One region of the Xanthobacter pseudotagetidis genome, then DNA from elsewhere that is predicted to be linked to it. Evidence: predicted binding sites of a transcription regulator. Region 1 holds the regulator's gene; each other region holds the start of a gene.
The links. Region 1 encodes PhoB, which activates phosphate uptake and scavenging genes when phosphate is short. Its sites were predicted from a motif close to TGTCATNNANCTGTCAT; they were not measured.
Positions count from the first base shown of each region.

Region 2: V5F67_RS06585 (ExeM/NucH family extracellular endonuclease) is a predicted target of PhoB. The motif match lies at 2,742-2,758, and genes of this name have one in related genera.
Region 3: V5F67_RS15305 (putative 2-aminoethylphosphonate ABC transporter substrate-binding protein) is a predicted target of PhoB. The motif match lies at 1,769-1,785, and genes of this name have one in related genera.
Region 4: V5F67_RS00535 (arsenate-mycothiol transferase ArsC) is a predicted target of PhoB. The motif match lies at 6,038-6,054, and genes of this name have one in related genera.

Region 1 is NZ_CM195534.1:4,663,165-4,671,023, forward strand. It holds gene V5F67_RS21340 (putative bifunctional diguanylate cyclase/phosphodiesterase) at 1-826, opposite strand, end outside; gene V5F67_RS21345 (Hsp33 family molecular chaperone) at 1,026-2,021, opposite strand; gene argF (ornithine carbamoyltransferase) at 2,042-3,028, opposite strand; gene V5F67_RS21355 (aspartate aminotransferase family protein) at 3,052-4,254, opposite strand; gene V5F67_RS21360 (GcrA family cell cycle regulator) at 4,786-5,307, shown strand; gene phoB (phosphate regulon transcriptional regulator PhoB) at 5,476-6,177, opposite strand; gene phoU (phosphate signaling complex protein PhoU) at 6,287-7,015, opposite strand; gene pstB (phosphate ABC transporter ATP-binding protein PstB) at 7,035-7,859, opposite strand.
Region 2 is NZ_CM195534.1:1,424,440-1,432,298, reverse strand. It holds gene V5F67_RS06595 (type I secretion system permease/ATPase) at 1-1,214, shown strand, start outside; gene V5F67_RS06590 (HlyD family type I secretion periplasmic adaptor subunit) at 1,226-2,536, shown strand; gene V5F67_RS06585 (ExeM/NucH family extracellular endonuclease) at 2,910-7,859, shown strand, end outside.
Region 3 is NZ_CM195534.1:3,338,267-3,346,125, reverse strand. It holds gene V5F67_RS15315 (8-amino-7-oxononanoate synthase) at 1-544, opposite strand, end outside; gene bioB (biotin synthase BioB) at 541-1,572, opposite strand; gene V5F67_RS15305 (putative 2-aminoethylphosphonate ABC transporter substrate-binding protein) at 1,954-2,973, shown strand; gene V5F67_RS15300 (putative 2-aminoethylphosphonate ABC transporter ATP-binding protein) at 3,133-4,353, shown strand; gene V5F67_RS15295 (putative 2-aminoethylphosphonate ABC transporter permease subunit) at 4,346-6,358, shown strand; gene V5F67_RS15290 (TIGR03364 family FAD-dependent oxidoreductase) at 6,355-7,488, shown strand; gene phnX (phosphonoacetaldehyde hydrolase) at 7,485-7,859, shown strand, end outside.
Region 4 is NZ_CM195534.1:105,638-113,496, reverse strand. It holds gene V5F67_RS00570 (HD domain-containing phosphohydrolase) at 1-509, shown strand, start outside; gene V5F67_RS00565 (site-2 protease family protein) at 603-1,712, opposite strand; gene V5F67_RS00560 (MarR family winged helix-turn-helix transcriptional regulator) at 1,921-2,361, shown strand; gene V5F67_RS00555 (multidrug effflux MFS transporter) at 2,358-3,716, shown strand; gene V5F67_RS00550 (hypothetical protein) at 3,933-4,364, shown strand; gene V5F67_RS00545 (OmpA family protein) at 4,364-4,957, shown strand; gene V5F67_RS00540 (hypothetical protein) at 5,220-5,768, opposite strand; gene V5F67_RS00535 (arsenate-mycothiol transferase ArsC) at 6,126-6,581, shown strand; gene denD (D-erythronate dehydrogenase) at 6,593-7,570, opposite strand; gene V5F67_RS00525 (SDR family oxidoreductase) at 7,587-7,859, opposite strand, start outside.

The DNA.
Region 1 (7,859 bases):
CCCTCAGGATGCTGGTGCCCACATGCTCGCTCGCAGGGGCGCCGTAGAAACGCGCCGCGACGTCGTTGTAGCGCAGGACGCGTCCGTCCTTCAGGGTCGTGACCACCAGAGGCACCGGCACCGCCTGAAACGTCTTCTCCAGGACGTTCTCGCTCTCGGTGAGACGCTCATTGGCGCGGCGCTCGGCCTGGATCGCGGCCCACTGGCGCCGGTCCAGCCGGTTGGCTCGCAGGACCATGAGCAGCAGCGCCCAGTTGAGCACCGCGAGCGCGAGCGCAAGTCCGGTGGCCAGGCGCCACCCCGCGGCCGGATCGATGTAGCCCGCGAGCAGCAGGACGCTGGCGCCGACACCGCCGATCACCGTCCAGGCGAAGGGCAGCGGCACCGTCAGGTAGAATACCGTGGGCAGCAGCAGGACCACGAACAGGGCAAGGTCGCTACGCGAGCTGACGAGCACGGCGACGCCCGCCGCCGTCACCCACTGCCACAGGATGGAGATGGTGTAGATGGCACGCACGGTGACGGCGGCCTGCGCCAGCGCCAGGCAGAGGAGCGAAACCGCCACCACCACAAGGCGCGCCGTGACGGCGACATAGAAATGGTCCGTGCCGGCGAAACGCCAGTCGCTCAAGAGGAAAGCGGTGTTGAGCACGGTCGACAGCGCGAACAGAAGGCGCGCGTTGCGGCGGAGATCCGCGAAGCGGTCGAAGCGGAACCGCCGCTCCAGGGCGGGATCGGCAAACTCCCCGCCCAGCGGCGTCAGCCGGGGCTCGCTCGCCGTAGACGAGGCGTCGGCGTCTCGATGATCGTCCCGGCCCCGCATCATCGACTCATCTACCCTCGGCACGACGAAGCAGCCTGCGAATGGTGCCTGCTGCCCGGCGCCGACGCCAGAGGGAATTCCGCTGCCGGCTCCGTGGCATGTGCCCGAAACACCGGCGATCCGGCGGCCGATTCAATCCCTGGTTGCCACCCCTCCCCCTCCGGGCACCCGCAGCCGTCAGGCCTCGGTCGCGGCGGCTGGCTCAGGAGTCCGATCCGCCCAGGACCTCTTCGGCGGAAAAGCCGTAGACACGGCCGCAGAACTCGCAGGTGACGCTCACCTTGCCGTCGTCCTGGATCATGTCGCGCCGCTCGTCGCGGGTGAAGGAAGCGAGCACGCCGGACACCCGCTCGCGTGAGCAGGAGCAGTGGGCAGCCACCGCCAGGGTGTCGAACACGCGCACGCCGCGTTCATGGAACAGGCGGTAGAGCAGGCGCTCGCTGGAGAGGTCGCGGTCGATCAGTTCCACGTCCTCCAGCGTGCCCACGAGCGAACGCGCCTCCACCCAGGCGTCGTCCTCGGCCAAAGCGTGGGGCTCGGCGCCCTCGGGCGCGTCACCGCCCGGCAGGTCGGCCATGCGGGCGCGGCTGGCGTCCTGCGGCAGGAACTGGGCGAGCAGGCCGCCGGCGCGCCACGAGGAGGCAGCACCGCCGGCGCGCACCTCCTCGCCCACGGCGAGGCGCACGCGGGTGGGGATCTGCTCGGACTGCATGAAGTATTCGTGCGCCGCCGCCTCGAGCCCCGAGCCGTCCAGCGCCACCACGCCCTGGTAGCGGTTGGCGGAGATGCCCTGGTCAATGGTCATGGCGAGGTGACCCTTGCCCAGCAGCGCCGCTGGCGAGGTGGCGTTGCGGGTCTCCGCCTCGGCGAGCGCCTCCTTGTCGTAGCGGGCATAGGCGCGGATCTTGTCCGGGCTCACGAAGTCCGCCACCACCATGTCCACCGGCCCGTCGGTCTGGGTTTGGAGGATGAAGCGGCCCTCGAACTTCAGCGACGAGCCGAGCAGCACGGCGAGCGTCACCGCCTCGCCCACCACGCGCTTCACCGCCGGCGGATAATCGTGGTGCGCCAGAACCGCGTCGAGGGTCGGTCCGAGCCGCACGGCGCGGCCGCGCAAATCCAGCGCGTCCACCTGGAACGGGGTGATGATGTCGTCCGTCGCCACGCCCGAGGCGTCCCGAGACCGATCAGCACCCATGACGAGACCTCACCCCGAGCTCACCTGCCGGCCGCGTCAAAGCACCAGGCGAGGATGCCCTTCTGCGCGTGCAACCGATTCTCGGCCTCATCGAACACCACAGACTGCGGCCCGTCCATCACTTCGTCGGTCACTTCCTCGCCGCGGTGGGCGGGCAGGCAGTGCATGAAGATGGCGTCCTTGTGGGCGCGCGCCATGAGCTTGGCGTTGACCTGATAGGGCTTCAGCAAATTGTGGCGCAGGCGCTCGGCCTCCTCGTCGCCCATGGAGACCCAAGTGTCGGTGAGGACGCAGTCCACGCCTTCCACCGCTTCCTCCGGGTCACGCATGAAGGTGACCTTCGCCTTGGTGCGCTTGACGAAGTCCTTGATCGCCGGGCTGGGCGGCAGTTCCTTGGGGGTCGCCACCTTCATCGCGAAGTCGAAGCGCTCGGCGGCATGGATCCAGGACGCGAGCACATTGTTGAAATCGCCCGTCCAGGCCACCTGGCGGCCGGTGATCGGGCCGCGGTGCTCCTCGAAGGTCATCACATCCGCCATCACCTGGCAGGGATGCGACAGCCGGGTGAGACCGTTGATGACAGGGACGGTGGCATACTCCGCCAGTTCCATCAGGTCGCCGTGCTCCAGGATGCGGATCATGATGGCGTCGACGAAGCGCGATAGCACGCGGGCGGTGTCGGCTATGGACTCGCCGCGCCCGAGCTGCATCTCCTGGCCCGTGAGCATGATGGTCTCGCCGCCGAGCTGGCGCATGGCGAGGTCGAACGAAACGCGGGTCCGGGTGGAGGGCTTGTCGAACACCATGGCGAGCGACTTGCCGGCGAGCGGGCGCGCCTCGTCGCCGGCGCGGCGGCGCGCCTTGAGGTCCTTGGAGAGCTCCAGCACGCGCCTGAGCTCGCCGGCGGGAATGTCCGACAAGTCGAGGAAATGGCGCACGCCGTCCGGCGCCGCAAGCGCCTTGCCGTTGGCCTTGCCGTGGCCGTTGGCCTTACCGCCCGCAGCCATGCCCTTGGCCTTCGCCCCAGCCTTCATTCCGCCGCCCCCCTCGCCGGAGCGAAGCTCTTCTCGAGCCTGACGCAGGCGGCCTCGATCTTGTCGGCCGCCAGCATCGCCTCCTCCTCGCTCACAGTGAGCGGAGGCAAGAGACGGACCACATTGTCGCCCGCGCCGGGGGCGAGCAGCCCCTCCTCGCGCAGGGCCACCACCAGGTCGCCGGCGGGCACATTGGCCTTCAGGCCCATGAGCAGGCCCTGGCCGCGCACCTCGGCGATGATGGCGGGATGCCGGTCCTTGACCTCCGCGAGGCGCTGGGCGAAGCGACCGGCGACCTTGTTCACGTGGTCGAGGAAGCCGTCGGCGAGCACGTGGTCGAGCACCGCGTTGCCCACCGCCATGGCGAGCGGATTGCCGCCGAAGGTGGAACCGTGGGTGCCGAGCGTCATGCCCTTGGCCGCCTCCTCGGTGGCGAGGCAAGCCCCCATGGGGAAGCCGCCACCGATGCCCTTCGCCACCGCCATGATGTCGGGCGTGATGCCGGCCCATTCGTGGGCGAACAGGCGCCCGGTGCGGCCGACGCCGGACTGCACTTCGTCCAGCACCAGCAGCAGGCCGTGCTCGTCGCAGAGCGCGCGCAGGCCCTTGAGGAAAGCATGCGGGGGCACCCGCACGCCGCCCTCGCCCTGCACCGGCTCCACCAGGATGGCGCCGGTCTGAGGCGTGATCGCCGCGCGCACCGCGTCGAGGTCGCCGAACGGCACCTGGTCGAAGCCGGGAAGGTCCGGCCCGAAGCCTTCGAGGTACTTGGCGCTGCCGCCGGCGGCGAGCGTCGCCAGGGTGCGGCCGTGGAAGGCGCCCTCGAAGGTGAGGATGCGGTTCTTCTCCGGATGGCCCGACGCGTAATGATACTTGCGCGCCATCTTGATGGCGCACTCCAGCGCCTCGGCGCCGGAATTGGTGAAGAACACCGTGTCGGCGAAGGTCACGGCGGTGAGGCGCTCGGCGAGGCGCTCGCCACCGGGAATGCGGAACAGGTTGGAGACGTGCCACAGCTTGCCCGCCTGCTCGGCGAGCGTGGCCGCGAGGCCAGGATGGGCATGGCCGAGGATGTTCACCGCGATGCCGGCGGTGAAGTCGAGGAAGCGTCGCCCGCCCGTCGTGACGAGCCACGAGCCCTCTCCCCGTTCGAATTCGAGGTCGATGCGCGCATAGGTCGGCAGGACGGCGGAGATCACGACTTCCTCCAGTGCGGGGGGCTGACCCGCCGCCCGTGCCTTCCAGACCCCGTTTCGTTCGAGACGTTGCCTTCAAGACCCGTGCGGGTGGAGCTTCCCCTGAGCCGGCTCGCAGGCGGCCGGAAATTAAAAAGGGCCGCCCAACCGGGGGCGGCCCGACAATTTTCGCAATACTAATGATCGCGCGCGCGAGGTCAACATCGCCGCCGCGCCTACACAGGCCGCCAGAGTGCCCTTTCGGCCTTGACGATCCACAGGAAGGTGAGTCCCGCGTGCAACGACCTGGGGAAAACGACCCGGGCGCCGAATCGGGACTCTGTCGCCGGGGGCGTGCATATTGTAGGTTAATTTTCAGTTGGCCACGACATATCGTGCGCCACTCTTCCTCGGGACGGTGATTGTGGCCGACTCCCGCGCAATGTCGCGCGGGGGCTCGCGGGAGGAGTCCGGCTTTTCCGGGCGGCGCCGCGGCACAGCGTCCGGCGCCCTTATTCCGGCGCCACTCGAGATGCGGCAGATGGGAGACGAGCCATGAGCTGGACCGACGAGCGCGTCGAGCTTTTGAAGAAGCTTTGGGGAGACGGCCTTTCCGCGAGCCAGATCGCCGCGGAGCTGGGCGAGGTGACTCGCAATGCGGTGATCGGCAAGGTGCACCGCCTCGGCCTTTCGGGCCGGGCCAAGACCGCCCCCACGGCGGCGCGCCCGCGCAAGCCGGCGCGCGAGGCCGAGCCGCGGCGCGACGCGCGTCCGCAGCGTCCCCTGACCCACGGCGCCACGGCGCTCGCCCCCGAACTGGAGCAGATGGCGGAAGAGGCTCCCGCCCCGGCTCCCCAGTCCGCGGACAACGTGGTACCGATCGGCCAGCGCTGCACCATCATGAACCTGACCGAGAGCACCTGCCGCTGGCCCATGGGCGAGCCGGGCACGGACGGCTTCTACTTCTGCGGCGGCAAGTCCAAGCAGGGCCTGCCCTATTGCGCCCATCACGCGCGCATCGCCTACCAGCCGGTGCAGGACCGCCGGCGCGACCGGCGCCTCGCCTACCTCGCCTGAAAAGACGGGGCGCGCGCGCTGCCCGGCACTGGCATGGGCCCTCCGGTCGAGCCGGAGGGCGACGGGGGTGAGGCAGGCCGGCGTCATCCAACAGCAACACCGTCACGCTCCGGCTCGACCGGAGCATTCGCGGCCTTCCGGCACGGCGGCCGGCTATCAGCGTAGCGCTCAGTGCGCCCGCGCGAACATCTCGTTGAAGGAATAGCCGGCCCCGCGCACGGTGCGGATGGGGTCCGACTGGCGGCCGCGGTTGATCGCCTTGCGCAGGCGGCCCACATGGACGTCCACGGTGCGTTCGTCGATATAGACGTCCTGGCCCCACACGCCGTCGAGCAGTTGCTCGCGCGAGAACACACGGCCGGGGCTCTGCATCAGGAATTCCAGCAGCCGGAACTCGGTCGGCCCGAGATGCACCTCGCGGCCGGAGCGGTGGACGCGGTGGGTCTCGCGGTCGAGCTCGATGTCGCCGGCGCGCAGCAGCGTCGCCACATGCTCCGGCTTGGCCCGGCGCAGCAGCGCGCGCACGCGGGCGAGCAACTCGGGTACCGAGAACGGCTTCACCACATAGTCGTCCGCCCCGGTGGAGAGGCCGCGCACGCGCTCGGTCTCCTCGCCGCGGGCTGTGAGCATGATCACTGGCAGGCGCTCGGTTTCCGGGCGGGTCCTGAGGCGCCGGCACAATTCGATGCCGGAGAGGCCAGGCAGCATCCAGTCGAGGATGACCAGATCCGGCACGCTCTCGCGCAGGCGGGTTTCCGCCTCGTCGCCGCGGGCGACGGCCTCGACGCCATAGCCCTCCGACTCCAGGTTGTAGCGGAGCAGGAGGGTCAACGGTTCCTCGTCCTCGACGATCAGGATACGCGCCGGCACGGGTCTCTCATCCGACTGTCATCAACAGGCGCAGGAGCCGAGTGGCCCGGCGCCGCGCCTCGAAAGGAAGCGCCTGCGGCCCGCGCGGGACCGCCCGGCGCTCCCGGCTTCAGCCCTGGACGGTCCGTCCGGGGAAGGCCACCGTGGTCTCGCTGGAGGCGTCCGCCTTGGGGCGGCTCTCCGGCAGGTTCTGGCCGGTGACCATGTAGTAGACGATCTCCGCCACGTTGGTGGCGTGGTCGCCGATGCGCTCGATGTTCTTCGCGCAAAACAGAAGATGCGTGCAGACCGAGATGTTGCGCGGGTCTTCCATCATGTAGGTGAGGAGCTCGCGGAACAGCGAGGTGTACATGGTGTCGATGGCGCCGTCGCGGCCCCACACTTCGACCGCCTTGGCCTCGTTGTGGCCGGCATAGGCGTCGAGCACTTCCTTCAGTTGCTCCAGCACCAGGTCGGAGATGTGCTCCACCCCGCGCACCAGCTTCTGAGGATGATACTCGCCCTCGATGGCGATCACGCGCTTGGCGACGTTCTTGGCGAGGTCGCCGATGCGCTCCAGGTCGTTGGCGATGCGGATCGAGGCCACCACCTCGCGCAGGTCGCCGGCCACCGGCTGGCGCTTGGCGATGACGAGGATGGCCTTCTCCTCGATCTCGCGCTGCATCTGGTCGCAAGTGGCGTCCAGGAGCACCACGCGCTGCGCCAGGGCGGCGTCGCGACGGATCAGGGAGGTGACGCTGTCGGCCACCAGGCGCTCGGCCTGGCCGCCCATCTCGACCACCTTGCGGCCGAGCTCCTTCAGCTCGGCGTCGAAGGAGGAAACGGTATGCTCGGGCATCTCGATGTTCCTTGCGCGCTCAGCCGAAGCGGCCGGTGATGTAGTCGCGGGTCTTGATCTCCTTCGGATTGGTGAAGATCACGTCCGAAGGCGCCACCTCGATCAGCTCGCCGAGATAGAAGAAGGCGGTGATGTCCGCGCAGCGCGCCGCCTGCTGCATGTTGTGGGTCACGATGACGATGGTGAACTCGCGCTTCAGCTCGTCGATCAGGTCCTCGATCTTCGAGGTGGAGATCGGGTCCAGCGCCGAGGTGGGCTCGTCGAGCAGGATCACCTCGGGCTTCACCGCGATGGTGCGGGCGATGCACAGGCGCTGCTGCTGGCCGCCGGACATGCCGAGCGCCGAGGTGTGCAGGCGGTCCTTGGTCTCGTCCCAGATCGCGGCCTTGCGCAGGCACCATTCCACGCGCTCGTCCATCTGCGCCTTGGAGAGGCGCTCGTGCAGCTTCACGCCGAAGGCGATGTTGTCGTAGATCGACATGGGGAACGGGGTGGGCTTCTGGAACACCATGCCGATGCGGGTGCGCACGATGGTGGCGTCCAGTTCCTTGCCGACGATGTTCACGCCATCGAACATCACCTGGCCGTCCGCGCGCTGGCCGGGATAGAGGTCGTACATGCGGTTGAACACGCGCAGCAGCGTGGACTTGCCGCAGCCCGACGGTCCGATCATCGCGGTCACGCGCTTCTCGGGAATCTCGAAGTTGATGTTCTTCAGGGCATGGTTCTGCCCGTAGTAGAATTGCAGGTTCTGCACCTTGATCTTGGCGGGCGCCTGCGGGGCGTCGGGCTTGGCGGCGACGGCCGAGGCGAGATTGAAGGTGGGATCGACGGCAGAGTTCAT
Region 2 (7,859 bases), 1.6 Mb from region 1:
CGGCCCAATCCGGGGCCGAGCGGGCTGTGCTGCTCGAAGCGGCCCGGCGCAATGCCGAGGTGGTCGCCGCGCTCGGGATGGAAAAGCCCATGCTGGCCCGCCTGGAGGCGCGGGGCGCCGGGTATCTCGCCGTCCAGCAGCGCGCCGCCGACATCGCCGGTGGCCTCGGCGCGCTCTCGAAGGTGCTGCGCTTCATGCTCCAATCGGCGATGCTGGGCGTCGGCGCATGGCTGGTCATTTCGGGACTGGCCTCGCCCGGGGTGATGATCGCCTCCTCGGTGATCGCGAGCCGGGCACTGGCGCCCATCGAGCTGGCGATCCAGAGCTGGCGCCCGTTCCTCGCCGCGCGCCAATCCTGGAGCCGCCTGCGCCAGGCGCTGACGGACGAGGACCGCGCGCGCCCCGTGGCGCCGGAGCGGGCCCACCGGCGCCTCAGCCTGGAGCAGGTCGCGGTCGCGCCGCCAGGCGCGGCGGCAGTGGTGCAGAATGTCTCGTTCGCCGTGGATGCCGGCCATGCGCTCGGCATCATCGGCCCGTCCGCATCCGGAAAATCGACGCTGGCGCGGGCGCTGGTGGGGGTGTGGCCGGTCCTGCGCGGCGAGCTTCGACTCGACGGCGCGACGCTCGACCAATGGCCCGACGAGGTCCGCGGCGCCATGATCGGCTACCTGCCTCAGGACGTGGAGCTGTTCGACGGCACGGTGGCCGAGAACATCGCCCGCTTCGATCCTGGCGCCGCCGAAGCAGATGTCCTCGCCGCCGCCAAGGCGGCCGGAGCCTACGAGATGATCCTGCGCCTTGCCGATGGCTTCGCCACCCGCATCGGCGAGGGCGGCTCGACCTTGTCGGGTGGGCAGCGCCAGCGCGTGGCGCTCGCCCGCGCGCTCTACGGGGAGCCGTTCCTGGTGGTGCTCGACGAGCCCAATTCGAGCCTCGATGCCGAAGGCGAAGGGGCGCTCAACGCTGCCATCAAGGGCATCCGCGCGCGCGGCGGCATCGCCGTGGTGGTCGCCCACCGGCCGACCGCGCTCGCCGCCTGCGACCTCGTGCTCGCCATGGCCCAGGGCCAGGTCCAGGCCTTCGGCCCCAAGGAGGAGGTGTTGCGCAAGACGCTGGCCGCACGCGAGGCCCGGGCGGAGTCCACCCTGGCGCCGGCCGAGCCCGGCCAGGCGGGCCCCGCGAAGCCCCGTGTCGTCATCGAGCGCGTGGGATAGGAGACGCCGCCATGGCCACGGGCAAGGCCCTCGATCCCTTCCGCGACATCCGGGCGACGACGCTCGCCGGCGGCGCCTTGCTGCTCGTGCTCCTGGGCACGGTGGGCGTGTGGGCCGCCACCGCGCCGCTCGCCGGCGCGGTGATCGCGCAGGGCCAGGTGGTGGTCGAGAGCAACGTGCGGCGCATCCAGCATCCCACCGGAGGCGTGGTGGGCGAAATTTTCGTCAACGACGGCGACCGGGTGAGGACGGGTGACGTCCTGGTGCGGCTCGACGAGACCACCGCGCGCGCGAACCTCGGCATGATCGACAACCAGATCAACCAGCTCGCCACCCGCAAGGCCCGGCTCGAAGCCGAGCGCGACGGCCGGTCCGCCATCGCTGTCCCGGCCGCGCTGAAGGTCCATGCCGCCGAGGAGGCGGTCGCCGCCATCCTCGCGGGGGAGGAGACGCTGTTCGCCTCGCGCAAGGCGGCGCGCGAGGGGCAGATCTCCCAGCTGCGCGAGCGCATCGCCCAGACGCGGGAGGAAATGTCCGGCCTCGCGGCGCAGATCGCCTCCAAGCGCGAGCAGATCCGCCTGATCGAGCTGGAGCTCGAAGGGGTGCGCAAGCTCTATGCCTCCAACCTGGTCTCCATCTCCCGCATGACCAGCCTGGAGCGGGAGGCGGCCCGGCTCTCCGGCGAGGCGGGCCAGCTCGTGGCCGAGACCGCGCGCGCCAAGGGGCGCATCACCGAAACCGAGCTGCAGATCCTCCAGATCGACCAGGAGCAGCGGCGCGAGGTCTCGACCGAGCTGCGCGACGTCGAAACCCGCCTCGCCGATTTCGCCGAGCGCCGCGTGGCCGCCATGGACCAGCTTCAGCGCATCGACCTGCGGGCGCCGCAGGACGGCGTGGTGCATCAGAAGACGGTCCATACCGTGGGCGGCGTGGTGAGCGCGGGCGAGCAGATGATGCTCATCATTCCCGAGCATGACGGGCTCGTGGTCGAGGCGCGCATCGATCCGCAGCTGATCGACCGGCTGAGGGTGGGGCAGAACGTGATCCTGCGCTTCTCCGCCTTCGACAGCGCCGATACGCCGGATCTGGCGGGCGTGCTGACGCGCATCTCCGCCGACCTCACGCGCGACCCGCAGAGCGGGCTGTCGTTCTACGTCACGCGCATCGCGCTCAGGCCGGGCGAGGCGCAGCGTCTCGACGGCAAGGACCTCATGCCCGGAATGCCGGTCGAGGCTTTCATCCAGACCGGCGAGCGCACCGCCCTTGCCTATCTGGTGAAGCCGGTGAGGGACCAGCTGATGCGCGCCTTCCGGCACGACTGACGCCCGCCGCCCTCCCCCTCGATCTTCACCGATGCGCCGGCAAAAGCCCGCGCGCGCTGCGCATTTCATTGCGACCCAGAACGACGCAGTACGCTATATTGCTGCAATATTCGCCGACACATAAACCACTGATGTTAAATATTTTTGCCGGAGAACCAAAATTCTCTGAGCCTAAATATCTATATGGACCAGCCTCCGGACCGAATGTCATCGGATCTGCATCAGGCGTTCATTGTTTTGTTGTGAACGCTTTCTAGGTTTGCCCGTGATTACCGAAGGTTAGGTGGGGAACCGGTGTGCTGGGCGGCGACACCGGCGCCCCTCTTGTCACCCTATTCCTATTTGGCCGCCCCGATCAGCAGCGAGCGCATCCATGGCGACCACTCCTCATGTCCTGTCCACCGGCGATTTCTCCCAGAACTGGAGCAATGCCGATCTGATCACGGCCAATGACGACTGGTCGAACGTCCCGGCCATCGTCGGCTACCTGGGCGACATCGACGCCGGCACCGCCACCAATGTGGACCCGCGGACGCTGACCGGCGCCGCCCTCGGCAGCGTCGACGTGATCGCCAACCAGTCCGCCACCACCATCACCAATGGCGGCGTGGCCGAGTTCGACACGCTCGCCAACCCCACGGTCGCGCTGCAGGGCTCGGGCACCGCCGACGCGCCGAGCCTGGTGCTCTATCTCGACGCCACGGACCGCTCCGACGTGCGCCTCACCTTCGACGCCCGCGACATCGACGGCTCGGGCGACAACGCCGCGCAGCAGATCGCCGTGCAGTATCGCCTGGGCGACACGGGAAGCTGGACCAACGTCACCGGCGGCTATGCCGCCGACGTCACGACGGGCGGCACCGCCACCCAGTCGACCGCCTTCGATCTGACCCTGCCGGCTGCCGTGAACGGACGCGCCGACCTCCAGGTGCGCATTCTCACCACCAATGCCGCCAGCAACGACGAGTGGGTCGGCATCGACAACGTCGCGGTGACGAGCGCGCCCGAGGTCGAAACGCAGCAGTTGGGCTTCGCGGCCGGATCGCTCGCGCTCTCGCTCGTGGAAGGGGACGGCGGCACCAAGCTGTTCACCTTCACCGTGGAACGCACCGGCGGCACCACCGGCGAGGTGAGCTTCTCCGGGTCCTTCTCTGCGGGCGACACCGCAGCCGATGACTTCGCCGGGCTCATCACCGGCTTCGCCGGCATCATCGCCGACGGGCTCGCCTCCACCACGGTGACGATCGAGATCAACGGCGACACCGAGACCGAGCTTGACGAGGCGTTCTCGCTCACCCTCACGGACGTGGAGAATTCCGCCGGCGTGGAAACCTCCATCCTCGCCGAAGGCGCCACCGCCGCCGCCACCATCCTCAACGACGATGCCGCCCCGGCCAACGTGATCGGCGGCATCGAGATCCTCGACATGGCCCAGTCCCTCACCGGCTCGGTCGAGACCCCGGTCGCCACCGGAACGCTCTCGGTCACGCGCCGCGGCTCCTGGGACAGCGGCGACGGCGAAGGCGGCGCTGAGAGCATCACCTTCGACGACACCACCGCCCGCGCCTACGTCACCAACGCGGCCAGCGACCGCATCGACGTGCTCGACCTCTCCGACCCCTTCGCGCCGGTCAAGGTTGACGAGATCGACCTCTCCACCCTGCCCGGCTACGGCGAGGTGAACTCGGTGGCCGCTTCCGACGGCATCGTCGCCGTGGCGGTCCAGAACGCGGACGGCGGCGAAGCCGGCCTGGTCGCGCTCTATGACGGCGAAGGCACCCTCATCAAGACGCTCGCGGTCGGCGTGCTGCCCGACCAGCTCACCTTCTCGCCCGACGGCAAGCTGCTGCTGGTGGCCAATGAGGGCGAGCCCTATCTCGACGAGGGCACCGGCGAGACGGTCAACGCGCCGGGCTCGGTCACGATCATCGACATGAGCGGCGGCGCGGCCGGCGCCACGGTGCGCAACACCATCGGCTTCGGCGCGCTCGACGGTTTCGAGGACCAGCTCTCCGACCTCGGCATCAAGATCTTCGGCGGCAATTCGGACCTTGAGGCCCCCACCGCCTCGCAGGACATCGAGCCGGAATATGTGGCCGTCTCCCCGGACGGCACCAAGGCCTACGTCACGCTCCAGGAGGTGAACGCGATCGCGGTGATCGACCTCACCGACACCGGCGCCGACAAGCCGGTCTCGATCCTGCCCGCGGGCTATGTGGACTTCTCGCTCGCCGGCAACGAGGCCGATTTCTCCGACCGCGACGGCGGGGGCAACGCGAAATCCATCTCGGTGGGCAATGCGCCGGTGAAGGGACTGCTCCAGCCCGACGCCATCGCCTCCTTCGAGATCGATGGCGCCACCTACTTCATCACCGCCAATGAGGGCGATACCCGCATCGTCCAGAACGGCTCGGACGGCCTCAACGAGGCGCGCGCCTCCAGCTTCGGCATCACCGACGCGGACTATGCGCGCTACAATCTCGACACCGTGTGGACCACCTCCGCCGACGACCTCTACGGCTTCGGCGGCCGCGGCGTCTCGATCTTCAAGCAGAATCTCGACGGCACCATCGAGAAGGTCACGGAGACCGGCGGCGACTTCGAGCAGATCCTCGCCGCCCTCCCGAATGCCTCGACCGTTTTCAACGGCGAGAACGGCGGCAGCTTCGACACCCGCTCGGACAACAAGGGCGCCGAGCCCGAAGGCGTCGCCGTCGGCGAGGTGAACGGCAAGACATACGCCTTCGTGGCGCTGGAGCGCATCGGCGGCGTGATGGTGTGGGACGTCTCCACCCCCGAAGACGCCAAGTATGTCGACTACATCGCCGCCACCTCCCAGGACTACGGCCCCGAGGTCATCAAGTTCGTCGCCGCCGAGGACAGCCCGACCGGCCGCGCGCTCCTCATGACCGCGAACGAGGTTTCGGGGACGGTCACGGTCTATGATCTGGAGGACCCGGGCGTCACCAAGATCAGCGCCATCCAGGGCGAGGGCGCCGCGTCGGGCATGGTCGGCCAGACGGTGACGGTGGAGGCCATCGTCATCGGCGACTTCCAGAACGCCGACGCCGACGACAGCCGCAACCTCGGCGGCTTCTACATCCAGGAGGAAAAGTTCGACGAGGACGGCAACCCGCTCACCTCCGAGGGCATCTTCGTCTATGGCGGCACCGGTGACGTGAACATAGGCGACCGCGTGCGCGTCACCGCCACCGTCAGCGAATATTTCGGCATGACCCAGCTCAGCGCCACCACCATCGAGGTGGTGGAGGCCGGCGCCGTGACCGACATCAACTCCATGGCGCAGGTCATTTCGCTGCCTGCCGCCGGCGCGAGCGTAAGCCAGGACGGCGATTTCCAGCCCGATCTGGAAGCCTATGAGGGCATGCTCGTCACCATCGAGCAGGAACTCACCGTCACCGAGCAGTTCAACCTCGACCGCTTCAACGAGATCAAGCTGGTGGCGGGCGAGCGACCGGCGCAGTTCACCCAGGAGAACGCGCCGGACGCGGCCGCCTACGCGGCCTATCTGGAGGCGCTCGGCGCCCGCACCATCACCTATGACGACGGCCTGAACGTCCAGAACGCCGCGATCACCAACCTGGACGGCTTCGATCCCTACACCACGGCGAGCGCGCCGCGCATGGGCGACACCATCACCGGGCTCACCGGCGTGCTCGACTATCAGTGGGCGGGCAATTCCGCCTCGGGGGCCACCTGGCGCGTGCGCGCGGTCGAGGACGGCGCCAACACCTTCGAGGAAGGCGCGGCCCGCGAGGACGCGCCGGAGGACGTGGGCGGGCGCCTCACCGTTGCCTCGCTCAACGTGCTGAACTACTTCACCACCATCGACCTTTCCGGCGTCACCACCGAGGCCGGCTTCGACCCGCGCGGCGCCGACACCGCCGATGAGTTCGCGCGCCAGACCGAGAAGCTGGTGGGTACCATCCTCGCCATCGACCCCGACGTCCTGGCGCTGGTCGAGATCGAGAACGACTTCCTCGCCGGATCGGACGGCAACGCGCTGGAATACCTCGTCGACCAGCTCAATGCCGAGCTGGGCGCGGAGGTCTATGCCTGGGTCGATCCCGGCACCCAGTTCGTGGGCGGCGACGCCATCGCCGTGGGCTTCATCTACAAGCCCTCAGAGGTGAGCATGGCCTTCGGCACCACGATCGAGATCCTCGAGGACGGCGATCTCGCCGGCCTCGGCCTCGGCGGCCTCATCGGCGAGAGCACGGTCGGCGGTGTCTTCACCGGCGAGAACACGAGCCGCGCCGCGCTCGCCGTGACATTCGAGGAGGTCGCGACCGGCGAGACCTTCACCGCCGTCGCCAACCATCTGAAGTCCAAGAGCGGCACCGGAACGGGCGCCGACGCCGACCAGCTCGACGGCCAGGGCAACTGGCAGCAGCAGCGCGAGCTGGCGGCCACGGCGCTGAGCGCCTGGGCTCAGAGCGACCCCACGGGCTCGGACGACGCCGACGTGCTCCTGCTGGGCGACTTCAACGCCTACTTCAAGGAGGACGCCATCGGCATCCTCGAGGACGCGGGATACGAGAATCTCCAGGCGCGCCTGGAAGATCCCTATTCCTACGTGTTCGACGGCCAGACCGGCTCGCTCGACTACATCTTCGCCAATTCCAGCCTCGCCGGGCAGGTCGCAGGCGTGACCCACTGGCACATCAATTCCGATGAGGCGGACGCCCTCGACTACAACACCGACTTCGGCCGCGACCCGGACATCTTCGATGCCGATAGCCCGGTCCGCACCTCCGACCACGATCCCCTCATCATCGGCCTGAACCTCGAAGAGGAACCGCCCGTGTCGACCACCTACACGCTTCAGCTGCTGCATTTCTCGGATGGCGAGGCGGGCATGCTCGCTGCCGAGACCGCGCCGAACCTCGCCGCGCTGGTGGACGCCTATGACGACGACTACGCCAACACCCTGATCCTCGCCGGCGGCGACAACTGGATCCCCGGGCCCTTCCTCGCGGCCGGCACCGATCCCGCGGTGCGCGACGCCATCAACGAGGTGACCGGCTCCACCATGACCGGCACCATCCCGATCGCCGCCGCCGACATCGCCATCCACAACCTGATCGGCGTCGAGGCCTCGGCCCTCGGCAACCACGACTTCGATCTCGGCTCCAACGTGCTCGCGGCCTCGCTGACGCCCGGCTCCGGCTGGGTGGGCGCGCAGTTCGTGTCGGTCTCGGCCAATCTCGTGGTGGGGCCGAGCTCGCCCTACTACACCGACCCGACCGCCACCGATTCGGCGCTCAACGCCATCTATGTGGACACGCTGGACTACAATGTT
Region 3 (7,859 bases), 1.3 Mb from region 1:
GCGGCGCGCGGTCGCCGTCCATGCTGTAGAGGCTTTCCGCGGCGATCCACACCTTGCCCGTGCCGCCCGCGGCACGGAAGGCGCGGATGGCATCCTCGGCGGCGCCGGCATCGTTGTGGGCGAACAGCACCGGCTCGGCCCGGCCCGCGCGGGCGCCCTCATGGGCGCTGGCATGGATCAGGTCGTCCATCAGCAGCAGGTCGCCCTTCTGCGGCAGGGTGCCGATGACGGCGAGGTTCGCCATGTAGCCGCCGGAGAAGAACAGGGCCGCCTCGGAGCCGAAGAAGCGCGCCGCCTCCGCCTCCAGCGCCGCATGGGCGGGATCGTTGCCGCGCAGCAGGCGCGAGCCGGTGGCGCCCACCGGCACACCCGCCTCCAGGGCGGCAGCGACCGCAGCCTTGAGCCGCGGCGAGGTGGCAAGGCCGATATAGTCGTTGGAGGCGAAGTCGATCCCCGACCGGCCGGAGAGCCGGCGCAGGGAATGGCGTCGTTCGAGACCCCGCAGCATCGCCTCGTAGCGGCCGAGGCGATCCTGATCGCTCATGCCGCGTCCACCCGAGCGCCGGGCTCGTCCTCGATCCGGACCTCCACCTCCTGGGGCGTGAGGCCGAGCGTGGCGAACAGCGCCATGTCCTTGTCCTCGCCGGGATTCTCGGCGGTGAGCAGGGTGTCGCCCACGAAGATGGAATTGGCGCCGGCGAAGAAGCACAGCGCCTGCATCTCGTCGCTCATCTGGGTGCGGCCGGCGGACAGGCGCACGTGGGAGGCCGGCATGAGGATGCGGGCCAGCGCGATGGTGCGCACGAACTCGATCGGCGAGACCGGATCGGCGCCGGCGAGCGGCGTGCCGGGGATGGGCATGAGCTGGTTGATCGGCACGCTCTCCGGCGGCGCGTCGAGGTTCGCCAGCGTCACCAGCATGTCGACCCGATCGCGCGCGGTCTCGCCCATGCCGAGGATGCCGCCGCAGCACACCTTGATGCCGGCGTCGCGCACATTGGCGAGGGTGTCCAGCCGGTCGGCGAAGGTGCGGGTGGAGATGACCTTGGAATAATGGGCTTCCGAGGTGTCGATGTTGTGGTTGTAGTAGTCGAGGCCGGCCGCGGCGAGCCGGTGCGCCTGGCCCGGCTCCAGCATGCCGAGCGTCATGCAGGTTTCCATGCCGAGCGCGCGCACGCCCTCCACCATGGCCACGAGCGTGTCCATGTCGCGTTCCTTGGGGGAGCGCCAGGCGGCGCCCATGCAATAGCGGGTGGCGCCGGCGTCCTTCGCCTTCTGCGCCTCGCCGAGCACGCGCTCCACCTCCATGAGCTTGGAGGCCTTGAGGTCGGTGCCGTGATGGGCCGACTGGCTGCAATAGCCGCAATCCTCCGCGCAGCCGCCGGTCTTGATGGAGATGAGGCGGCTCATCTGCACCTCGTTCGGATCGAAGTTGGCGCGGTGCACGCTCTGGGCGCGGAACAGCAGGTCGCTGAAGGGGGCCTTGTAGAGGGCGAGGGCCTCGTCCGTGGTCCAGACCTTGCGCTTGCTGGTGTCGTGGACGGTGGCGTTCGACCGAGCCTGAGGCGTCATCGGCCCTCCCTTTCGTATTGCTGTTGCTTCGCTGGTTCCTTGATAGCCCCTCGCTGCCGCGACCGCCAGCGTCCGCACAGGCCCGTGGGCGCACCCGCATCGACACCCGCTCGCGGGCCTTCCGGAGCATGGCGGATGGCAAGCCACAATAGTTTGTTTTTAAACAGGTATTCTTCCCATGGTCTGCCGCGGCCCGCGTCTTCAACCCGTCACACGAACGTCGCCTGCGCGGTGCTAGATGCGCGCCAGGGGCGGGTCTTCGCAAGAGTTGTCGCTTGGCCGCCGCACGCGCGGCGGACGCCGGCCATCCGCATGCTGAGGACGCGTTCGCCCGCAACGGGCCGACCCATGTCGGCAGGCCAACCCAAGACGGGGGATAAGATGACGCGCATGACGACCCTGGCCGCCGCTGCGGCCCTCCTCGGCCTGGCCGGCGCCGCCAACGCGGGCGAGATCACGGTCTACACCGCCCTCGAGGCCGACCTGCTGCCGGCCTACAAGGCGTCGTTCGAGGCGAAGTATCCCGGCACGACGATCCGGTGGGTGCGCGATTCAACCGGCATCATCACCGCCAAGCTTCTGGCGGAGAAGAACAATCCCCAGGCCGACGTGGTGCTCGGCACAGCCGCGACCTCGCTGCTGCTGCTGGACGCCGAAGGCATGCTCGCGCCCTACGCGCCGGAAGGCATGAAGAAGATCGAGGCCCGCTTCCTCGACAAGAATACCCCGCCGGCCTGGGTGGGCACCAATGCCTGGGCCGCCGCGCTGTGCGTCAACACGGTGGAGATGGAGAAGCGCAAGCTGCCGATCCCGGCGAGCTGGGCCGACCTCACCAAGCCGGAATACAAGGGCCTGATCGTGATGCCGAACCCGGCCTCCTCCGGCACCGGCTTCCTCGACGTATCGAGCTGGCTGCAGATGTTCGGCGACGAGAAGGGCTGGGCCTTCATGGACGCCCTGGACAAGAACATCGCCACCTACACCCACTCGGGCTCCAAGCCCTGCTCGCTCGCCGCCTCCGGCGAGTATCCCATCGGCATCTCGTTCGAGTTCCGCGCCGCCCGCCTCATCAACCAGGGCGCCCCGCTGGTGGCGGTGATCCCGGCGGAGGGCATCGGCTGGGACATGGAGGCCTCGGCCATCATCAAGGGCACCGACAACGAGGCGGATGCCAAGAAGCTGATGGACTGGGCGGTCTCCGACGAGGCCATGAAGATCTACGCCAAGAACTACGCCATCCTCGCCAATGCGGCGCTCGAAGAGCCGATCAAGAACCTGCCGGCGGACCTGAAGGCGAAGCTGATCGACAACAAGTTCGACTGGGCCGCCGCCAACCGCGCCCAGATCCTCCAGGAGTGGCAGCGCCGCTACGACGCCAAGTCCGAGCCCAAAAAGGGCTGAACTGGAGCCCAGGGCCGAGGCGGATCGGAGCGCCGTGCTCCGACCCGCCGAGGCCTCCCAACGCCATTGCACCCCCCGGGCAAGCCGGGGACGACGCGGCAAAGGGTCGGCGCCGCGAGCCTGGCGTGCCCCGGACAGAGCAGCGCGAAAGGGGCACCCATGAGCCAGCACACCGTGGACCTGTCCGGACTGGCGCCGCATCTGCCGGGAGCGGCCGCAGCCGATCCGAACGACGCCGTCGCCCGCGGCCTCGCCGCATCGGCGCCGCGCCCGGCCTATCTGGTGGTGAACGACGTTTCCAAGCGCTTCGGCGACTTCACGGCGCTGAAGAACGTCTCGCTTGATGTGCGCGAGGGCGAGTTCGTGTGCTTCCTCGGGCCGTCCGGCTGCGGCAAGACCACGCTGCTGCGCGCCATCGCCGGGCTCGACATCCAGAATTCCGGCACCATCCACCAGGCCGGCCGGGACATCTCGGCGCTGCCGCCGGAGGAGCGCGACTTCGGCATCGTGTTCCAGTCCTACGCGCTGTTCCCGAACCTCAGCGTGCGCCAGAACATCGCCTTCGGCCTGGAGAATCGCGGCCTCAAGCGCGCCGACGTCGCCGCGCGGGTGGACGAGCTCCTCCATCTCATCGACCTCGCCGCCCACGGCCACAAATATCCCTCCCAGATCTCCGGCGGCCAGCAGCAGCGCGTGGCGCTCGCCCGTGCGCTGGCACCGAGCCCGGGCCTGATCCTGCTCGACGAGCCGCTCTCCGCGCTCGACGCCAAGGTGCGCCTCCATCTGCGCGCCGAGCTGAAGCAGCTCCAGGCGCGGCTCGGCGTCACCACGGTGATGGTCACCCACGACCAGGACGAGGCGCTGTCCATCGCCGACCGCATCGTCGTCATGAACATGGGCGTGGTGGAGCAGGTGGGCACGCCGCAGGAGGTCTATGACGCCCCCGCGAGCCAGTTCGTCGCCGACTTCATCGGCGCCATGAACTTCGTCGAGGGCGTCATGCTCAATCCCGACGAGGTGATGGTGGGCGACCTCACCTTGGTGCTGCGCCGTCAGGCGGGCGCCCATGCGGCGGGGGAGCGGGTGGTGGTGGCGATCCGGCCGGAGGACGTGCGCATCCTCGGCGCCGACGCCCATGCGGAATGGGAGCATGTGAACCGCGTCGCCGTGGAGGTGGGCGCGGTGGAATTCCTCGGTTCCCACATCCGCGCCAGCCTGCTGCATCCCGCCTTCCCGGCGAAGCCGCTGGTGGCGCAGCTTTCCCAGACCGTCGCCCGGGCGCTGCAGATGGTGCCGGGCCGGCGGCTCGACGTGGTGCTGCCGACCGAGCGCCTCAGGGTGTTCGAGGCGCTGAGGCCGCACGGCGGCCACCATGGCTGACGTCGCCATCGGCGCGCGCGCCGCCCCGACGATCCGCCGCAAGGCCGGTCGCGACGACAGGCTGATGCTCGCCTTCGTGCTGATGATCGGCGCCTATCTCGTGGTGAGCCTGGCGCTGCCGCTCGGCTTCATGCTGTGGAAATCCGCCGAGGTGCGCGCCTTCGCCTACGGCGCGGCGGAACTGCAGGTGGACGTGGGGCAGGGGCCGGTGGCGCTCGGCACGCTCGACCAGGCGGCCGCGCGCCTCGGCCTCCTTCCGCCCGTGGAGCAGGCCCGGCGCTCGGCCTCGCTCACGGCGGCGCAGCTGTTTCCCGACGGCCGCTTCGAGGGCCGGCCGCTGACGGCGGTGCGCATGCGCCTGTCCGGCGGCGCCTCCGATGGGGTGCTGGAGTTCGGCGGCAAGGCTGCGGCTTCGGGCGAATGGGTGGAAGCGGGCCCGCGCGAGCTGCGCCGCCTCGTGCTGCGGGCGGGAAGCATCCGCTCGTTCGGCAACTACATCGCCTATTTCAGCAATCCCGCGCTTACGCGGTCCATCGGCAACAGCCTCGTCGTGGCGCTCTCCACCACCGTGGTCACGGTGCTGCTCGCCTTCGGCTTCGCCTATGCGCTGCAGCGCACCTGCATGCCGCTGAAAGGGCTGTTCCGCACCATTGCCGTGGTGCCTATCCTGGTGCCCTCGCTGCTCGCCGGTCTGTCGCTGGTCTATCTGTTCGGCAACCAGGGGCTCCTCAAGGGCCTGATGATGGGCTCTTCCATCTACGGCGCGCCGGGCATCGTCGCGGGCTGCGTGTTCTTCACCTTCCCCCACGCCTTCCTCATCATCGCCACCGCGCTCGCCATCTCCGACGCGCGGCTGTTCGAGGCGGCGCGGGCGCTGCGCACATCTCCGACCCGCACCTTCTTCAACGTGACGCTGCCGGGCGCGCGCTACGGCATCATCTCCGCCGCCTTTGTGGTGTTCACCCTCACCATCACGGAGTTCGGCGTGCCGAAGGTGGTGGGCGGCGAGTACAACGTGCTCGCGGTGGACATCTACAAGCAGGTGGTGGGCCAGCAGAACTTCGCCATGGGCGCCGTGGTCTCGGTGATCCTGCTGGTGCCGGCGGTGATCGCTTTCTTCGTCGACCGCATGGTGACGGCGCGGCAGGTGGCGCTGCTGACCGCCCGCGCGGTGCCCTACACGCCGTCGCGCAATGTCGGGCTCGACGCCGCCGCGTTCCTGTTCTGCTGCGGGATCGCCGGGCTTCTGCTGCTGGTGCTGGGAGTGGCGCAGTATGCGTCGCTGGTGAAGTTCTGGCCCTACAATCTCAGCCTCACCTTCGCGCACTTCGCGTTCGAGGGTGTCGACGGCGGCGGCTGGGAATCCTACTTCAACTCCCTGCGCATGGCCTTCTACGTGGCGGTGATCGGCACCGCGGTGGTGTTCGTGGGCGCCTATCTGGTCGAGAAGGGCAGGGGCTTCGTGGCCGCCCGCGCGGGCCTGCACTTCCTCGCCATGATGCCCATGGCGATCCCGGGCCTGGTGCTGGGCCTCGCCTACATCTTCTTCTTCAACGATCCGGCGAACCCGCTGAACGTCATCTACGGCACCATGGCGATCCTGGTGATCTCCTCCATCACCCACTTCTACACGGTCTCGCACCTCACGGCGCTGACCGCGCTGAAGGCCATGGACAAGGAGTTCGAGGCGGTGGCGGCCTCGCTGAAGCAGCCGGTGACGCGCATGTTCACCCGCGTGACGCTGCCGATCTGCCTGCCCACCGGGCTCGACATCGCCGCCTATTACTTCGTGAACGCCATGACCACGGTCTCGGCGGTGGTGTTCCTCTATGCCCCGTCCACCACGCTCGCGGCCGTGGCGGCGCTGAACATGGACGACGCCGGCCAGATCCAGGCCGCCGCGGCCATGTGCATGCTGATCTTCTACACCAACCTCGGAGCGCGTATCGTGCACGCCCTCCTTTCGCGCGGTCTCGCGCGCACCCAGGCCTGGCGCATCCGATGAGCACCACGTTCGACCTCGCGGTGGTGGGTGCCGGCATCGTCGGCCTCGCCCACGCGCTCTCGGGCCTCAGGCGCGGCCTTTCCGTGGTGGTGATCGACCGCGAGGCCGAGGCGGTGGGCGCCTCGGTGCGCAATTTCGGCTTCGTCACCGTCACCGGCCAGCAGCGCGGGGAATGCTGGCGCCGCGCCATGCGCTCGCGCGACATCTGGGAGGAGGTGGCCCCCGAGGCCGGCATCCGCGTCGAGCAGCAGGGGCTGCTCGTGGTGGCCCGGCGGCCCGAGGCCATGGCGGTGCTGGAGGCGTTCCGCCTCACCGAGATGGGCGAGGACTGCCACCTGCTCACCGCCGAGGAGGCCATGCGCTCCTACGGCGCCGCGCTCGCCGACCGGCCGTTCGCCGGCGCGCTCTACAGCCCGCACGAGCGGCGGGTGGAGAGCCGGCAGGCGGTGCCGCTCCTCGCCGCATGGCTGGAGGAGAAGGGCGTCTCGTTCCGCCGCCGCTCGCTGGTGAAGGCGTTGGAAGGGGGCCTCGTCTCCACCACCGACGGCGACATCCGCGCCCGGCACATCGTCGTGTGCCCCGGCGACGATCTGCTCACCCTCTACCCCGAGGTGATCGCCGCCCTCGGCATCACCCGCTGCCGGCTGCACATGCTGAAGGTCATGCCGCCGGACGGCTTCCGGCTGCCCTGCGCGGTGATGAGCGACCTCTCGCTGGTGCGCTATCTCGGCTATTCCGAGCTGCCGGAGGCCGGCGCGCTCGCCGCCCGCCTTAGGGCCGAGCAGCCGGAGGCGCTCGCGAACGGCGTGCACTTGATCGCCGTGCAGGGGGCGGACGGCGGGCTGATCGTCGGCGACAGCCACCATTACGGATTCTCGCCCTCGCCGTTCTCGCGCGAGGCGGTGGACGACATCATCCTGCGCGAGATGAGCGAGGTGCTCGCCGTGCCCGGCGCCCGCGTCGCGGAGCGCTGGAGCGGCACCTATGCCTCGCTGCCCGACCGGCTGATGGTGCGCGAGGCGCCGGCCAACGGCGTCCGCCTGGTCATCGTCACCTCCGGCACCGGGGCGTCCACCGCCTTCGCCATCGCCGAGGAGACGCTGGACGAATTTTCGGGAGGGCAAGCATGACATACGAGAACATCGCCGCGGTCGTCTTCGACTGGGCCGGCACCATGATCGATCACGGCTCGAAGGCGCCCATGGGCGTGTTCCAGCGCGCCTTCGCGCAGTTCGGCATCGATCTGTCGGTGGCGGAGGCGCGCGGCCCCATGGGCATGGCGAAGCGCGACCACATCGCCGCGTTGATGGCGCTGCCGCGCGTCGCCGCCGCCTGGGCGGAGAAGCACGGCCACGCGCCGGGCGAACAGGACATCGACAAGGTCTACGAGGTGTTCGTGCCCATGAACGTCGCGGTGGCGGCGGACTATGCGGACCTCATCGAGGGCGTCGCGGGCGTGGTCGGCCGGCTCAAGGCGGCGGGCCTCAAGATCGGCTCCACA
Region 4 (7,859 bases), 240 kb from region 1:
CGCACCGGGAGAATCGCGGCGAGGTGCACAACCTCTCCATCCGCCGCGGCACCCTCACCGAGGAGGAGCGGTTCCTGGTGAACGACCACGTGGTGCAGACCTATGCGATGCTGAAGAGCCTGCCCTGGCCGCGGCACCTGGAGCGGGTGCCGGAGATCGCGTCCACCCACCACGAGCGCATGGACGGGACCGGATATCCGCGCCGGCTCGAGGGCGGCAAGCTGTCGGTCGAGGAGCGCGTCATGGCGTTGTCGGACGTGTTCGAGGCGCTCACCGCCGCCGACCGTCCCTACAAGCCCGCCAAGCGCTTGTCGGAGGCGCTGCGCATCATGGCGTTCATGTGCAAGGACGGTCATCTCGACCCGGTGGTGTTCGGGTATTTCCTCACGAGCGGCATCTGGCGGCTCTACGCCGAGCGCTTCCTGCGGCCGGACCAGAGAGACGAGGTCGACGCCGACGCCCTGGCGGCGATCGCCGGGGCCGGCGCGCCGGCGAACGGCGCGCCTTGACCCGATCCGCGCGGCGGATCGGGTCTCCATGCCCGGGATCGCATGAAGCCCGGATGCCGGGGCTGGCGGTGCGCGCCGGGCGCGCGTCCCGTCTCAGACCCCCGCCGGCTTCGGCGCGTGGGGCCGGCCGCCGAGCGCCACGTGGATCATCATCAGCTCGCCCACGTTCTCGGGCGTCAGCAGGCCCACCAGCCGGCCGCCGCCGTCGAGCACGCCGACGGCGGGCGCCTGCGCCTCGGTGATGAGCTTCAGCGCGGTGTCGAGCTTGGCGCGCGCATCGACGGTCGGCACGTCCGCCTGCATCACCTCGATCACGGGGGTCTGCGGCCCCTGGTCCTTCAGCGCGCGGATCATGGCGTCGCGGGTCAGGACGCCGCGCAGGCGCCCGCCGCCGTCCACCACCGGGAATTCCTTCTGCGTCGAGCGGATCAGCGCCTCGGCGGCATCGTCGACCGTGGACTGGGGCCCGAGGGTCTCGAAATGGGTGATCATCGCGTCCTGGACCAGATGGCCGCGCGAGGCCTCCTTGAGCTGCGCCTGTCCCGCCTCGCCCGAGGCGGCGAGGAACACGAACACGGCGATCACGATCAGCATCGGATTGCCGAAGATGCCGAGCAGGCCGAGGGCGATGGCGAGCCCCTGGCCGATGGAGGCGGCGAGCGAGGTGGCGCGCGCAAATCCGACGTTCATGGCGAGCACCGCCCGCAGCACCCGTCCGCCATCCATGGGGAAGGCGGGGATGAGGTTGAACACCACCAAGAAGATGTTCGCACCCGCGAGCTTGGCGATGAGCGAGGTGCCCGGGTCCTCGATCTTGGCGAGGTCGTCCACGTTCAGGCTGCCGCCGAGAACCAGGAGCAGCACCGCGGCGATCACCACGTTCACGGCCGGGCCGGCGAGCGCCACCACGAGCTCCTCGGACGGCTTCTCAGGGATGCGCTCCAGATTGGCGATGCCGCCGAAGGGCCACAGCGTGATGTCCGGCGTCTTCACGCCATAGTGGCGCGCCGCCACCACGTGGCCGAGCTCGTGCAGCAGCACGCACAGGAACAGGAGCGCGACGAAGATCACGCCCTCCCATGCCGCGCTCGACCCGCCCATGCGGTAATAGGCCGCCCAGATCCACACCAGGAACAAGAGGAAGGTGACGTGGATCCGGATGGCGGTCTCGCCGAACCGGCCGATCGTCAGCGACCATGGCATGATGCATCTCCTTTGCGGCCCGCTCCGCTCGGCCTGCGACGCAGGCGGACGCGGAAACGCGCGGTCCTCCCACACATAGCGGCTCGACGGCTGCGCGCAACGCGTCCATGCCGCGGGCGCCCTTCGGCTGCGCCCGGCGGGGGTCACGTCTTTCTTGCGGTGCACGGCGAAATATTATATGGCAGTCTTATTATATGGTCGACTTTCGATGAATGAACCTCCTCTCGGCTTTCTCCTCGTGGATACGGCGCGGCTCTACCGCGCGCGCATCGACAGCGCCTTCGAGCAGTCCGGCGTCGGGCTGACCGCGGGCGAGGCGCGCACGCTCGCCTACGTCAATCTCTACCCCGCCCACCGGCAGTCGGCGCTGGCGGTGAAGATGAACGTCGAGCCCATGACCCTGGTGGGCTTCCTCGACCGGCTGGAGGCGCTTGGCATCGTCGCGCGGGAGACCGACCCCGCCGACCGCCGGGCCAAGATCGTCCGCCTCACCGAGGCCGCCGCGCCCTATCTCGAACGGATCAGCTCCGCCGCGGCCGCTGCGCGGATCGAGGCGCTGGCCGGCTTCAGCGCCAAGGAACAGGCTCTTTTCCGCACCCTTCTCGACCGCATGCGCGCCAATCTGGCGCGCTGCAAGGAGGGGGCATGAGCAAGGCCGATCCCCTCACCATGACCACGCCCGGCGCCGGAACCACGCCGCGCCCGCTCATGTCCGAGACGCGCGTCGCGGTCGTGGGCGGGCTCATGGTCACCATCGGCCCGGTGAGCCTGACCATGTACACGCCGGCCATGCCGCAGCTGGTGGCCGCGTTCGCGACCGACATCTCGATGGTGAAGCTCACCATCACCGTCTTCTTCCTGGGCTTTGCGGTGTCGCAGCTGGTCTGCGGGCCGCTCTCCGACGCCTATGGGCGCCGGCCGGTGGCGCTTTCCTTCTTCGGCATCTACCTGGTGGGCGCCTTCGTCGCCATGCTGGCCCAGGACATGAGCTGGCTGCTGGCGGGGCGGGCGCTGCAGGGGGTGGGCTGCGCCGCCGGCATCGCCATTTCCCGCGCCATCGTGCGCGACCAGTTCACCGGCCAAGCCTCGGCGCGGGTGATGAACCACATCGGCACCATGCTCGCCATCGGTCCGGCGCTCTCGCCCACCATCGGCGGGCTGCTGCTCGGGGTGTCCAGCTGGCACGTGCTGTTCGTCGCCATGTCGGTGTTCGGCGTGCTGCTCATGGGCCTCCTCGTGCTCGGCGTGCCGGAGACCAACCGCTATCCCGACCGCGCCCTCGCGGAGCCGCGCCGCATCCTCAGGAGCTATGGCGAGCTGCTGCGCAGCCGGGTGTTCCTGCGGGCGAGCCTGGTGCTCGCCTTCGCTCTCGGCGGGGTCTACACCCTGGCGACGCTGGTGCCCTTCATCCTCATCGACAGGGTGGGGCTGACCCCGCCGCAGTTCGGGCTGGCGATGATGATCCAGAGCGGCTCGTTCATCCTCGGCACGCTGGTGGCCGGCCGGCTGCTGAAGCGCACCAACGCGCTGAAGCTGGTGCCGTTCGGCCTCGTGCTCGCCATGTGCGGGGCGACCGGGCTGAGCCTCGGCCCGCAGTTCCTGCCGCTGACCACCGCCACCATCATGGTGCCGATCGGCTTCTGGACCTTCGGCATCGCCTTCATCGTGCCCGGCTGCACCACCACCGCGCTCGCCGGCTTCGCGCACATCGCCGGCGCCGCCTCGGCGCTCATGGGCTTCATGCAGATCGGCGGCGGCTCGTTCGGATCGGCGCTCTCGGTGCTGTTCCCGACGCCGCTCGCCGCCCTGGCGACGCTCCTGCCCGCCATGGCGTTCTCGGCCATGGCCACCCATTTCCTGTTGCGCCCGCCTGCCGGGACCCCGGTTCGCGCGCCCGAGCCCGCCGTGGAGGCCACCGACCTGGAGCTTGCCGCCGATCCGCTGGGCGTGATCGGCGCCGCCGGCGACGAGATCGAAGCCGACACCTACGCCAAGCGCGGCTAGGTCACGCGCCGCTCAGCTTGCGGAGCAATCCGCGCGGCGCGCGCCCCGGGTGTCCGGGCGGCGGTGCGCTGTCACCCATCTGCCTCGTATTCCGCCATCTGGCCCGCGCGCGAATTTGCCTTCCCAGGCCGTCTCGCGCCGGGAGACGGCGACCCATTGACGTTGGGGTTGGGCCGTGGCCACTCTCCCGCCCATCTGCTTGGGGGGACGAATACCATGACGTGTTGGAGACGATCCGGGCGGGCGCTCGCGCTCGTCCTGGCGATGCTTCTCGGCGCCGGTGCGGCGCGGGCGCAGACGGTCAGCTACGCCGAAGCGGCGGGTCTTCTGGCGCAGCATTGCGGCGCCGACATCATGACGCACTGCCGGGGGCTCAATCTCGGCAACGGGGCCATCCATCAGTGCCTTGCGAGCAAAGCGGCCCAGCTTTCGCCGGCCTGCGCCGCCAATCACGAGGGCGTCAAGCAGATGACCGAGGCGCGCGCCGCCGCCCAGGCCGCGGTCTTCAAGGTGTGCGACCGTGACCGCGCTGAATACTGCCCCGGCGTCGAGGCGGGCGACGGCAACATCGTCTCCTGCCTCCTGAAGGCATCCAGGGTGGTCAGCCAGTCCTGCACCGCCGCCATCGTGAATGCGGGATATCGCTGATGCGCGCGCCAGCTTCCACCCTCGCCCTCGCCGCCGCCCTCGCCGCGGCAGCCCCTGCCGGCGCGCAGCAGTTCACGCCCAATGCGGAGATCGTCCAGGGCCTTCAGGGCGCCGTCGACGATGTGCCGAACGTGAGCGCGCAGGCGCTGCGCGGCCTCGCCGAGGCGCACATGCAATATTCCGGGCCGCCGCAGGGCCGTCCGCCGCTGGCGATCCAGCTGGACCAGCTGGCCCAGATCAATGTCGAGATCGAATTCGACCTGAACTCGGCGATGGTGAAGCCGTCGTCCTACCGCACCCTCGGCGCCATCGCCGACGCGATGCACAATCCGGAGCTGCTCGGCTACAAGTTCCTGGTGGTGGGCAATACCGACACCACCGGCACCCGCGCCGGCAACATGAAGCTCTCGCAGGAGCGGGCCGACGCGGTGGCCGGCGCGCTCGCCACCACCTTCCGGGTGGACCCGCGCCGCCTTCAGGCGGTCGGCCTGGGCGAGGAGAACCTCCAGGACGCGAAGAACCCGACTGCGGCCATCAACCGCCGGGTTCAGATCTTCAATGTGGGGCGGGCTGGCGTGCTGACGCCGCAGTAGCGTCCGCCAAATCCGCGTGGCCGGCGCGGGCCGGCGCATCCATGCGCCGGATCGCGGCCGGACGGCAGAGGCGGACGCATCCGGCGTCCGCCCGTGGCCGATCTCGGGACCTGGGGATTTCGGGCCACCCGCGGCGCGTCGGCCCGGGGGGCATCGTCCGAACGCAGTCAGGTGGGGCCTTGCGTCCGGCCGATGGCCGGGCGCGGCGCCGGGACGCGGGACGTTAAGCCCGCATCCAGGCGTGCCGGTCCTGGGTGTGCGATCAGGCCTTGCCGGACTTGGCCGGAGCCTTCGCCACCGCCTTGGGCGCGGCCGGCTTCGCCGGGGTCTTGGCCTTGGCCGGAGCCTTGGGAGCGGCGGCCTTCGCCGGGGCCTTGGCGGCCGGCTTGGCGGCAGCGGTCTTCGCCGGCGCAGCCTTGGCGGCGGCAGGCTTCGCCGCGCTCTTGGCAGCCTTCGCCGGCGCGGCGGCCTTCGGGGCGGCGGCCTTGGCGGTGGTCTTGACGGCGGCTGCCTTCGGCGCCTTCTCCGTCTTGGCCGCCGGAGCCTTGGCCTTCGCCGCAGCCTTCGCCGCGGGCTTCGTCGCAGGCTTGGCGGCCGGCTTCGCGGCGGTCTTCGCTGCCGGCTTGGCGGCGGCCGTCGCGGGCGCCTTGGCCTTCGCCGGCGCCTTGGCCGCCTTCGGCTTGTCAGCCACCTGGGTGAGGCACGAGGCCGCGAGCTTCTTGATCTCCTCGTGGGAGATGCCGGCCGGGTCCTTGAGCGCCTTCGCGGCGATCTTGCTCACCTCGGCGCCGGTCGTTTCGGTCTTCGCCATACTTGCCTCCAAAATCAGCCAGCCGGCGAAGAATCAAACCACCGCAACGCGATGCCCGCCAGCATCACATAAATCTCGCGGAATAGCTTCGAAATGGTTAATGCGGTAATTAACATTATTAATCAATAATTTAACGCTATTTTGGCGGCTTCCGGAGCCGATTCCGGAAGGCGTTCCCGCCCCTGCGGGACATGAAATGGACCGCAGGATATGGCAGGGCCCGCGCCCGCAAGACGTCGCCGCGCGCCGAGGTCCGGTCGCGGCCCGCCTGTCATCTTCGCGTCGGCGGTTCGATCTAGCGTCTCGCCGTCGCGATTCGGGCGAAGGAGGGCGCCCGGCTGGCCGGCAGGAGGCTCCATGACGCTCACCGGACGTCCATCCATCCTCTTCGTGTGCCGGGACAATTCCGGCCTCAGCCTGATGGCGGAGGCGATCGCCATCGCGGCCGAGGCGCCCGTGCGCGCCTTCAGCGCAGCGGGGACCGAGACCGCGCCGGTGGACATCGCCGCCGTGGAATGCCTGCATCATGCGCGCATCCCCGCCGACGGCCTGTCGTCCAAGCCGGTGGAACTGTTCGGCCTCTCGGGCGCGCCGCGCATCGACTTCGTGGTGGCGATGGTGGACGAGGCCCACCACGCGCTTGCCCGCCTCACCTGGCACCAGGTGGCCCGCATCGAGCGCTGGACCTTCGACGACATCTCGCGCCTCGCCGACGTGAACCAGCGCCGGCTCGCCTATCGCCGGCTTCTGCCGCGCCTGAAGGCGGCGGTGCGCGCCGTGGTCGATCGCGCCGCCCTTCCCGCCGCCGCCTGAGCGGCTCGCGTTCAGTCGGTGATGCGCCCGCCCAGCTCGTCCTCGATATGGATGCGGATGATCTCCTCGAACGAGGTCTCCGCGACGAAGCCGAGCGCCGACGCGCGCCTGGCGTCGAACTTGTGCGGCCAGCCGGCGACGATGGTCTCGATCACCGGGTCGGGCACGCGCCTGATGCGCGCCACGGCCTTGTCGCCTGCCACCCTGCGCAGCGCCTCGATCTGCTCGCCGACGGTGACCGCGAGGCCGGGCATGGTGAGGTTGCGCCGCGTGCCGACCTGCCGCCCGTCGAGCGTGGCGGCATGCAGCAGGAAGCCCACCGCCGCGCGCGGCGAGGCGTGCCAGTGCATCACGTCGTCCGATACCGGCAGGATCGCCTCCTGGCCGGCGAGCGGCTCGCGGATGATGCCGGAGAAGAAGCCCGACGCCGCCTTGTTCGGCGCGCCGGGGCGCACGCAGACGGTCGGCAGGCGGATGCCGATGCCGTCGAGGAAGCCGCGCCGCGTATAGTCGGACAGCAGCAGCTCGCCGATCGCCTTCTGCGTGCCGTAGGAGGTGAGCGGCGTGTGGAAGAACTCGTCCGGGATCGCCTCCGGGAACGGCGCGCCGAACACGGCGATGGACGAGGTGAAGACGAGGCGCGGCACGTAGCCCTCGATCAGCCGCACGGCGTCGTAGAGGTGGCGCGTGCCGTCGAGATTGATGCGGCTGCCCTTCTCGAAATCGGCTTCCGCCTCGCCCGAGACGATGGCGGCGAGGTGGAAGATCACGTCCGGCATTTCCGCCACCAGCGCCGCCGCCGCGCCCGGCACCGAGATGTCGGAGACCCGGGCGTCGGTGGCGAACGGCGCCTGCGGCAGCCTCGGCGGCACCACGTCGTGGGCGGTGAGGCGGGAGATGGGCGCATCGCCGAGCCGGCCGTCGCGGGCGAGGCGCTCGATCAGCTTGCGGCCCACCATGCCGGCGCCGCCGATGACCAGGATGTGCATGCGTTCAGATCCCTTTTCAGAGCACCCAGCCGCCATCGATGATGTGCGCCTGGCCGGTGGTGAACGCGCTCTCGTCGCTGGCGAGGTAGAGCGCGAGGTTGGCGATTTCCGCGGCGGTGCCGAGCCGGCCCATGGGCTGGCGGGCGACGAAGTCCGCGCGCACCTGATCGACCGTGCGCCCGGTCTGCGCCGCCACGGCGGCGATGCGCTCGTCGAGCGAGGGCGACTGCACGGTGCCGGGGCAGATGACGTTGGCGCGGATGCTCTTGAGGATGAAGTCCGCCGCCAC